2 regions of the Rhodococcus sp. PBTS 1 genome follow, and region 2 is predicted to be linked to the other one. Evidence: riboswitches for the same ligand, from Rfam matches in the RefSeq annotation. Region 2 holds a riboswitch; the other holds the start of a gene.
The links. Region 2 has a riboswitch for S-adenosylmethionine ahead of A3Q40_RS16080 (aminotransferase class V-fold PLP-dependent enzyme). Riboswitches for the same ligand answer to the same signal wherever they lie in the genome.

Region 1 (5,178 bases), 1.2 Mb from region 2:
AGACGGCGTCCGGCTCGGTGAGGAACCCGTCGTGGCCGTCGCGCGACTCGATGATGCGCAGCCCGTCACAGGACGGAATCAGGTCGGCGATCTCCTGCTGCTGACGGAGCGGGTAGAGCCGGTCGGAGTCGACGCCGGCCACCACGACCGGAAGGCGCACGGACCGCAGCGCGGCCTCCACTCCGCCGCGCCCGCGGCCGACGTCGTGACGGTTCATGGCCTCGCTCAGCACCGTGTAGCTGCCGGCGTCGAATCGGCGAACCAGCTTGGCGGCCTGATGCTCGAGGTAGCTCTGCACCGCGTAGCGGCCCCCGTGGTACGCGTCCTCGTTGCTCTGGGAGGCGTTGCCGAACCGCGTGTCGAGTTCGTGTTCCGTCCGGTAGGTCAGGTGGGCGATGCGCCGCGCGATCGCGAGCCCGTGCTCGGGCGCGGTACCCGCGGCGAGGTAGTCGCCACCGTGCCAGTCGCGGTCTCCGGTGATCGCGGCGATCTGGGTGGTCTGGGTGCCGATCTGGTCCGCCGAGGCGCGGGCGCCGACGGCGAGCACGAGTGCGGAGGCGACACGGTCCGGGTGCCCCACCACCCATTCGAGCGTCCGCATTCCGCCCATCGAGCCGCCGACCACGGCGGCGAAACGGTCGACGCCGACGGCGTCCGCGAAGAGCCTCTCCGCCTCGACCTGGTCGCGGATGGAGATCGCAGGGAAGCGGGAACCCCAGAACCCGCCGTCGGGATGGGGGGACGACGGACCGGTACTGCCCGAGCACCCGCCCAGAACGTTGGTGGCGACGACGCACCACCGGTCGGTGTCCAACGGCGCGCCCGGACCGACCATTCCGGTCCACCAGCCGGGGGACAGGTGGCCGTCTCCGGCCGGCCCGGTGACGTGGGAGTCGCCGGTCAGTGCGTGCTCGACCAGGACGACGTTGGACCGGTCGGCGTTCGTCTCGCCCCAACGCTGGACGGCGAGAACGACATCGGGGATCACGGCCCCGCTCTCGAGGACGACGTCGCCGACGGGCACGAGACCCACCTGCCCGTCCGGCGGCGGCAGGGTCGCCGCCGGACGAGCGGGTGATCGAACATCGAGTGTCAAGAGGCGGCCCGGAAACCCTTCTCCAGATCGGCGAGGATGTCGTCCAGTCCCTCGATGCCCACGGCCAGGCGAACCAGGCCGGGCGTGACGCCGGACGCCAGCTGCTCCTCCGGAGTCAGCTGCGAGTGCGTCGTCGACGCCGGATGGATCACGAGGGAACGCACGTCACCGATGTTAGCGACATGACTGTGCAGTTCCAGCGCGTCGACGAAGCGCTTGCCCGCGTCGATCCCGCCGGCCAGTTCGAACGCCACGATGGCGCCGGCGCCGCGCGGGGCCAGTTCGCGACCCCGCTGGTACCAGGGGGACGACTCCAGGCCGGCGTAGGCGACGGACGTCACCTCCGAGCGGCCCTCCAGGAACGTCGCGACGGCGGTCGCGTTCTGCACGTGCCGTTCCAGCCGGAGGCTCAGCGTCTCGATGCCCTGCCCGATGAGGAAGGCGTTGAAGGGCGAGACGGCCGCACCGAGGTCGCGGAGCAACTGCACGCGCGCCTTGAGGGCGTACGCCGGTGCGCCCAGGTCGGCGAAGACCACCCCGTGGTAGCTGGGATCCGGCGTCGTGAAGTTCGCGAACCGGCCCTGCGTCCAGTCGAAGGTGCCGCCGTCGACGATCACGCCGGCGATGGCGGTCCCGTGACCGCCGAGGTACTTCGTCGCCGAGTGGACGACGATGTCCGCGCCGTGCTTCAGCGGCTGGATGAGGTACGGGGTCGCGACGGTGTTGTCGACGATCAGCGGAATGCCGTGCCGGTGCGCGACCTCGGAGACGCCGGGGATGTCGAAGATGTCGTTCTTCGGGTTCGAGATGGTCTCCCCGTAGAACGCCTTGGTCTCCGGGCGGACCTCGCGTTCCCACGAGGCGGGATCGTCCGGATCCTCGACGAAGGAGACGGTGATGCCCAGCTTCGGCAGGGTGTAGTGGAAGAGGTTGTAGGTGCCGCCGTAGAGGCGGGGGCTCGACACCACGTGGTCACCGGACTCGGCGATGTTGAGGATCGCGAGGGATTCCGCGGCCTGACCCGAGGACACGAGCAGCGCCGCGACACCGCCCTCGAGGGACGCGATGCGCTGTTCGACGACGTCCTGCGTCGGGTTCATGATGCGGGTGTAGATGTTGCCGGGCTCGGCCAGTCCGAACAGCGACGCGGCGTGGTCGGTGCTGTCGAAGGTGTACGACGTGGTCTGGTAGATCGGCAGGGCCCGGGCGTGAGTGGTGACGTCGGGGACCTGGCCGACGTGGACCTGCTTGGTCTCGAAGCTCCAGTTCAGCGCCGGATCCTCGACGGGGGCGCCGGTGGCGTCGACGACGTCGGAACCGGTGGCATCGGGAGTTTGGTCGGTCATGTGTTCTCGTGCTCCTCGTGAAGGACGTACGGGGTGGCGACTCGCCTCGGCGGACACCGCGGCCGCGGTGCGAATCGGGCACCCGTGAGCAGACCGCGGAGGCGAACCGAATTCGTGGGAACGAAGGGTCGGGGCCTATCGCGGGCTACGACACATGGGAGTACCTCCGAGAGGCCACCGTGTTCGGTGGCCGGTCGCGGACCGGCGGTGCCGGCCCTTGTCGGTGGGCCCGAGAACACGGACCCGCGCTTGCCATCGACGTCCCGCGCGTGGTGCGCGGAGTCGAGTAACCCGGTCATCACCCGGGGCACCCCACCGCGGTTGGAGGGTTGCCGGCCAGCTAGCCGGGGCTGACAGCTGGCGCTCATGACCTTGCCGGAAATCCTAGCGTGTACACCTGCGCTGTGGACGCACGCACCCCGGGTCCGCCGGGTGTGCCATCTCACGGTCTTTCGACTGGCGAACGACCGGCGCCGGCGAGCAGACTGATCCCTTCGGGCGTCGTCCGTTGCGTCAGGACGCTCTGAATCGATCCAGTACCGATGATCACCCACCACCACCTCCGTCGCGAAGGACCGCTGCCATGACACCCCCCTCCGTCGCCGTGCTGTCGGCCGACGCGCCCCCGATCACCGACGTGGAGGCGTCTCGCTCCCGACGGCGTCGACGCACCGGTGCGATGCTGGCGTTGGCGCTCGGCGGGTTCGGCATCGGGACGACGGAGTTCGTGTCGATGGGCCTGCTTCCCGAGATGGCCGGCAGCATGGCGGTGTCGGAACCGACGGCGGGCCACGTGATCTCCGCCTACGCGCTCGGCGTCGTCGTCGGGGCGCCGGTCATCGCCGCGCTGGCCGCGCGGGTGCCGCGCAGGCTGCTGCTGCTCGCGCTGATGGTCGCCTTCACCGCGGGCAATCTGGGCACGGTGTTCGCACCGAGCTTCCACGAACTGATGGCGTCCCGGTTCGTCGCGGGACTGCCCCACGGCGCCTATTTCGGTGTCGCCGCCCTGGTGGCCGCGCACCTGGCGGAGCCGGGCAAGCGCGCGCGGTCCGTCGCTCTGGTGATGATGGGGCTGTCGGTGGCCAACGTCGTGGGAGTGCCCGCGGCGACGTGGATGGGCCAGGCCGTCGGGTGGCGCAGTGCGTTCGCCGTCGTCTCCGTCATCGGCGCGCTCACCGTGGCCGCGCTCGCCGTGTGGCTGCCGCGGCTCGACGCGCTCCCGACCACCGACACCCGCACCGAACTCGGCGCGTTTCGCCGCCCGCAGGTGCTCCTGACGCTGCTGGTGGGGATGGTCGGCTTCGGCGGCATGTTCGCCGTCTACACCTACATCGCGACGACGTTGACCGACGTGACCGGTCTCAGCAAGGCCGCGGTGCCCCTGGGGCTCGCGATCTACGGGCTCGGCATGGTGGTGGGCAACTACGTCGGCGGGTGGTTGGCCGACCGCATGCTCGTGCGCGGGCTGTTCGTCGCCATGACGGCGGTGGCGGTCGTGCTCGCCGGCTTCGTCGTCGCGGCGCACCACCCGGTGTCGGCGCTGATCACGGTGTTCCTCATCGCCGCGGCCGGATCGTCGATCGTGCCGGGCCTGCAGACGCGGCTGATGGACGTGGCGGCCGACGCGCAGACGCTGGCGGCGTCGATGAACCACGCGGCCTTCAATTTCGCCAACGCCCTCGGTGCGGCGCTGGGCGGCGCGGTCATCTCCGCGGGGTTGGGCTACACCGCTCCCGCCGCGGTCGGCGCGGGTCTCGCGGTGGCAGGTCTGGTGGTGCTGAGCGTGTCGGTGGCGCTGGACAAGCGCGCCCGACCGAGCGAGATCGCATCGCCCGCCGGGGTGTCGATCGACGCCCGATAGCCTCGTCGCCGTGTCTCGCACCGTCACCACCGTCAACGTCAACGGCGTTCGCGCCGCCGTCCGCAAGGGCATGCTCGACTGGCTCGCGACCTCGTCCGCGGACGTGGTGTGCCTGCAGGAGACCCGCGCGACGGATGCGGAACTCCGCGCCTGCCTCGACGGCATCGCCGACGCCTGGTCCATCGTGTCGGCCGAGCCGTCGGCCAAGGGCCGCAACGGAGTCGCGATCCTCTCCCGCGTTCCGTCCGTGTCCTCCCGGATCGGCTTCGACGAGGAGTTCGCGGAGTCGGGTCGGTATCTCGAGGCCCGGTTCGCGGCCACCGACGTCGATCCGGCGCTGACCGTCGCCAGCCTCTATCTCCCGTCGGGCGAGGTGAACACCGAGCGGCAGGACGTGAAGGAGCGCTTCATGGCGTCGTTCGAGCACCATCTGGCCGATCTCGCGGCGTCGGGCGAGCAGGTGATCGTCGGCGGGGACTGGAACATCGCCCACACCGAGCGGGACCTGAAGAACTGGAAGGGCAACCGCACCAAGTCGGGATTCCTGCCGTCGGAGCGGGCGTGGCTCGACGCCCTCGTCGGGGACGGGGGAGCGTGGGTCGACGTGGTGCGCGCACTCCACCCCGAGGTGGACGGTCCGTACAGCTGGTGGTCCTACCGCGGCAAGGCGTTCGACAACGACGCCGGATGGCGCATCGACTACCAGATGTGCACGACGGCACTCGCCGAGCGAGCGAAGGAGGCGACGGTCGAACGCGCCGAGTCCTACGACGCGCGGTGGTCCGACCACGCCCCGGTGACCGTCGTCTACCGCTGACCGGCGTCTCGCCGACTCGGCCGTCTGATTGAATCTGTAGATCATGACCACCGCACCC
Region 2 (5,178 bases):
CGCACGCTGAACTGAGCGTCCGCGGAGGCGTAGCGGATGTCGGCGGCCGAGATCAGGTCCACCCCACCGCCGATGCACCACCCCTGCACGGCCGCGATCACGGGCTTGCGGCACTCGGCCACCGCGGTGATCGCATCCTGCATCCGCAGGATCAGATCGTGGAAGGTGCTGCGCGGCCCCGCCTGCGCCTTGTCGGCGAGCACGGCGCCGAATTCGCCTGCCATGGCGGGGAGGTCGAGTCCGTAACTGAAGTTGCGGCCGGATCCGGCGAGGACGACGGCCCGCACGTCGGGGTCCGCGTCGAGGCCACGGAAGATCAGGGGGAGCTCGGACCAGAAGTCGGGACCCATCGCGTTGCCCTTGCCGGGTCCGGTGAGGGTGACGGTGGCGACGTGGTCGGCGGTCTCGACCGTGAACGCGGTCCAGGAGGTGCTCGGCTGCGTGGGCTCGGGGGTCGTCATCGGCTCACCCTAGCCCGGCCGACCTTCGGGCACGACAGCGGTTTCCGCCCTATTCTTCGGTCATGGCCAGGACTCCGCACCCCGCCGCCGCGCACGTCGCGGACGTCCTCATCTCCCGTGGCCACCACGGCGTTCTGGTCACCCACGACGCACCCGTGCCGACCGCGCGCGCAGTGGCCGCGGCGCACGGGGTCGACGTGGGCGCCGTCGTCAAGTCGCTGGTCCATCTCCTCGACGACGATCCGGTGCTGCTGCTCGTCTCCGGCGCCCACAACGTCGATCTCGACGCGACCGGGCCACGGATCGGCGGCACCCTGACGCACGCGCCGGCGGACGTGATCCGGCACGCGACAGGGCAATCCGTCGGTTCGGTCTCCCCCGTCGGCCACCCGACCAACCTGCCGACGTTCGTCGACGAGGCACTCGGGACGTTCGACCGTCTCTGGGCGTCCGCCGGGCACCCCGACGTCACCTTTCGGACGTCCTACAGCGAATTGCTGCGTATCACAGCGGGTCTCGCCATCGACGTCGGTCCCTGACGCGAATCTCTAGGACGCGCGTGCGGTCCGCGTGTCGAGCAGCGACGCCACCTCGGTGGTGACGGTGCGGACGACGCGGTCACGAGCGCGGTCGAGAACGGGACGCACGGTGACGCCGTCCGCGACACCGGCGGCCACGATGTCCGCGATCAACCCGGCCAGACCGGCCGGCGTTCCCACGTACCGCAGGGTGTCCGGGCGTGGCGCGACGGCCGCGGCGAGCACTTCCCCGCGGGCCGTCCGAGCGTCGTGCGCGAGATGCACGTCGAGGTCGACGAGGATGCGCGCATCGGGGTGCTCGGTCCGCAGGCGGCGGTAGCGTGCCTGCGCGGTGGAGAGGTCGACGCCACCGAAGCGGACGACGCCGGGAACGTCACCGGTGACGTCGTGCGGGGACTCGACGACGTCGAGAGCGAGGGTGGGTTCGAGAAAGACGAGGGTCATGAGGGGTCCAGTCGACGGCGGGATCTTGCGAGACCGGGGCGATCACCGGGCCCGACACGCGCTGGACGTGGCACGGCACAGATCGACATGGCGTCGAGTCCAGAGCCGGTCACCCATCACGTTCGTCATGCTATCGATCACGCCGCGACGCCGCGGCGCAGTGAGAGGCAGGTCACAGTCAGCGCGTCGAGGAATGCCTCGACATCCGCCGCGGTGGTTCCCAGTCCGACCGACACGCGAACGGCGCCGTCGTCGGCACCGAGCCGCGCGAGCAGCGGATGCGCACAGAACTTCCCCGCGCGGACGGCCACCGCGTGGTCTCGGGCGAGGGCGTCCGCGACGACGACAGGATCGACCCCATCCACCGTGAAGGACACGATGCCGACGACGTCGTCCGAGTCGTCCCAGACGCGCAGCACCCGCACACCGCCCGTGCGCGTCAGTCCGCGCACGACGGCGTCGGTGGCGGCGCGATCGTGGGCCGCGACGGCCACCGGGTCCAGCCGGGCGATCTCCTCGCACGCGGCCGCGAGCGCGACCGCGCCGAGCAGGTTGGGCGTACCGCCCTCGTGCCGGGCGGGGGCGGGATGCCACCGGACGTCCACGTCGCCGTCCGTCAGAACCGACACTCCCGACGTCGCACCGCCCCCGGCGAGGTACGGATCCGCCGCGTCGAGCCAGTCGCGCCGGCCCACCAGAACACCGGCTCCGAAGGGCGCGTAGAGCTTGTGGCCGCTGAACGCGAGGTAGTCCACCCCCGCCGCGGTGATGTCGACGCGGCGATGCGGCACCAGCTGCGCGCCGTCGACGAGGATCCGCGCGCCGTGGCGGTGCGCCAGAGCCGCGAGTTCTGCGATCGGCAGCACCTCACCGGTCACGTTCGACGCACCCGTGACCGCCAGCAGGGCAGCAGGTTTCGCGGACAGCACCGCCTCGAGCCGAACGAGGGTGGCCGCGATCGTGCCTTCCGTCCGCACCACCCGACGACGACGCCAGGGCAGCAGATTCGCATGGTGCTCGACATCGAGGACCACCACGTCGCCGGGGACGCAGTGCGCCAACAGATTCAATGCGTCGGTGGTATTGCGCCCGAAGACCACGACGTCCTCGTCGTCCGCCCCGCAGAACGCGTGCACGGTCCGGCGGGCCGCCTCGTAGGCCTCGGTGCACACCGCCGACTTGTGTCCGGACCCGCGATGGACGCTCGCCGAGAACGGCACGACCTCCTGGACGCGGTCGACCACCGCGGCCAAGGCGGGCGCACTGGCTGCGTAGTCGAGATCGATTGTGCGACGGACGGTCCCGTCGGAACACCGCACGGTGTGATCGGATCCGAGAACGGCAGCGAGAGGGGTGGAGACAGTCATGGCGATACCCTTCGGTCCGGGACCGCAGACGACGCACGAGTACTCCCCGTGGCGGCGTGAGGCGATCCGCGCTTGCCGGTTCCGGTCGGAACTCGGCCAGGTCGTCACCCGGAGCACCCCACCGCGGAAGGAGGGTTGCCGACCAGCGAGCCGGGGCTTGACGCTGGTACTCGTGACCTGACAGCAGGATGGCAAAGGCTGCCGAGGCTGTCAACTCGGACGCCGCCCGCGAGCCACGCCGCACGGCGGAGGACAATCGTCACGATGCGGACGACCACTTCGGGACACCACACGGCAACTGCGAAGGGACGCTTCCGTTTTCCCCACCGCTGGCGACAGATCGACCCGGCGCGCCGAGGCATCGTCCTCGCCTGGCTGGCGTTCACCCTGACCTTCGGCGGCGCACGACTCGTCACGTGGCTCATCCAGATCGACACCAGCAACGTCGGGGACATCAGCGCCGGCGGCGTGCACCTGCACCACTACCTCTGGGGAATTCTGCTGCTCGCGGCCGTCGCCGTGTTCGGACTCGTCGACCGCTCTCCGAAAGCCCGATCGTGGATGGGCGCGGCACTCGGCATCGCCCTGGGACTGATCGTCGACGAGGCCGCCCTGCTCATCACCCTCGAGGACGTGTACTGGCACAGCGAGGGGTGGTCGTCGATAGCGCTCGCCATCACCATCATCGGGGTGGTGGGGACGGGCCTGGTGCTCACCCGCAGCGGCGCCGAGCGCGACGGGTCCGGCGGCGCCTGACTCCGCCGTCCGTCGGTTCCGGGACGCCCTCGCTCGCGAGCGCCACGCGACCGCCGCGCCGCTGTTCATCTGCCCGCAAACTGCGGGTGTCATAACCTTCTGCGACGAGAAGACCCGCTCATCGAAAGAGGCCGCCCGGCAGATGTCCACGCACCCCGCGATCCCCGAGGCGTTCCTGCGCTCGTCGGCCGCTGCGCCGCCGCGCACGCTGATCGACGTCCTCACCGACACGGCCGAGCGATTCCCCGACGCGCCGGCGGTGGACGACGGGGACAGCGTCGTCTCCTACGCGGAGCTGATGGTCAACATCGGCGAAGGTGCGCAGTGGCTGGCCCGGCACGGTGTCAGCGCCGGTGACCGCGTCGGGGTGCGGATGCCGTCGGGCAGCTACGGCCTCTACGCGGCCATCCTGTCGGTGATCGCGGCGGGTGCGGCGTACGTCCCGGTCGACGTGGACGACCCCGACGAGCGGGCGGACCTGGTCTTCTCCGAGGCCGGGGTCACCGCCATCGTGACCGAGAGCGGGATCACCGGCACCGGACGCATCGGGACCGGCCGCCCGGTGGGGCACCCGACCGTCGACGACGACGCGTGGGTGATTTTCACCTCGGGTTCCACCGGCACCCCGAAGGGTGTCGCGGTGAGCAACCGCAACGCGGCGGCGTTCGTCGACGCCGAGTCTCGGCTGTTCCTGCAGGATCGTCCGCTCGGCCCGGGTGACCGGGTGCTGGCCGGGTTGTCGGTGGCGTTCGACGCGTCCTGCGAGGAGATGTGGCTCGCGTGGGGTTCCGGGGCGTGCCTGGTGCCGGCGCCGCGCTCACTGGTGCGCTCCGGCATGGATCTCGGGCCCTGGCTCGTGGCGCGGGACATCACCGTGGTCTCCACCGTGCCCACTCTCGCCGCGCTCTGGCCGCGGGAGGCACTCGAGGACGTGCGGCTGTTGATCTTCGGCGGCGAGGCCTGCCCGCCGGATCTGGCCGAGCGGCTGGCGGTTCCGGGACGCGAGGTCTGGAACACCTACGGCCCGACGGAGGCCACCGTCGTGGCGTGCGCGGCGCTCATGGACGGCCGCGGACCGGTGCGCATCGGTTTGCCGCTCGACGGCTGGGATCTCGCGGTGGTCGGCCCAGACGAACAGCCGGTTCCCGTCGGCGAAGTGGGCGAGCTGGTGATCGGCGGCGTCGGCCTGGCCCGCTATCTCGATCCCGCCAAGGACGCCGAGAAGTACGCGCCCATGCCGAGCCTCGGATGGGATCGCGCCTACCGCAGTGGCGATCTGGTCCGGCTCGAGGTGGAGGGGCTCCTGTTCCAGGGCCGCGCGGACGATCAGGTCAAGGTCGGCGGGCGACGCATCGAGCTCGGCGAGGTGGATTCCGCGCTGCAGAATCTGCCCGGCGTCGGCGGCGCGGCCGCGGCCGTCCGCAAGACCGGTTCCGGCACACCGGTTCTCGTCGGCTACCTGGTGAGCACCGATGCCGACTTCGACCTGGTCCGAGCGAGAGAGCTACTCGCCGAACAGCTCCCGGCCGCCATGGTGCCGCGTCTCGCGCTCGTCGACGATCTGCCCACTCGGACGTCGGGCAAGGTCGACCGGAACGCCCTGCCGTGGCC

Region 1: linked by a shared signal. The riboswitch ahead of A3Q40_RS10565 (bifunctional o-acetylhomoserine/o-acetylserine sulfhydrylase) and the one ahead of A3Q40_RS16080 (aminotransferase class V-fold PLP-dependent enzyme) in region 2 are both predicted to bind S-adenosylmethionine.

Annotation. Positions count from the first base shown of each region.
Region 1 covers NZ_CP015219.1:2,343,495-2,348,672, reverse strand. Annotated here, with positions in the region: gene metX (homoserine O-acetyltransferase MetX) at 1-1,096, opposite strand, end outside; gene A3Q40_RS10565 (bifunctional o-acetylhomoserine/o-acetylserine sulfhydrylase) at 1,093-2,442, opposite strand; SAM riboswitch class IV at 2,683-2,814, opposite strand; gene A3Q40_RS10560 (MFS transporter) at 3,026-4,303, shown strand; gene A3Q40_RS10555 (exodeoxyribonuclease III) at 4,314-5,120, shown strand; gene trpS (tryptophan--tRNA ligase) at 5,164-5,178, shown strand, end outside.
Region 2 covers NZ_CP015219.1:3,516,762-3,521,939, forward strand. Annotated here, with positions in the region: gene A3Q40_RS16065 (crotonase/enoyl-CoA hydratase family protein) at 1-461, opposite strand, end outside; gene A3Q40_RS16070 (YbaK/EbsC family protein) at 524-1,000, shown strand; gene A3Q40_RS16075 (hypothetical protein) at 1,010-1,444, opposite strand; gene A3Q40_RS16080 (aminotransferase class V-fold PLP-dependent enzyme) at 1,582-2,811, opposite strand; SAM riboswitch class IV at 2,875-2,989, opposite strand; gene A3Q40_RS16085 (hypothetical protein) at 3,076-3,567, shown strand; gene A3Q40_RS16090 (Pls/PosA family non-ribosomal peptide synthetase) at 3,710-5,178, shown strand, end outside.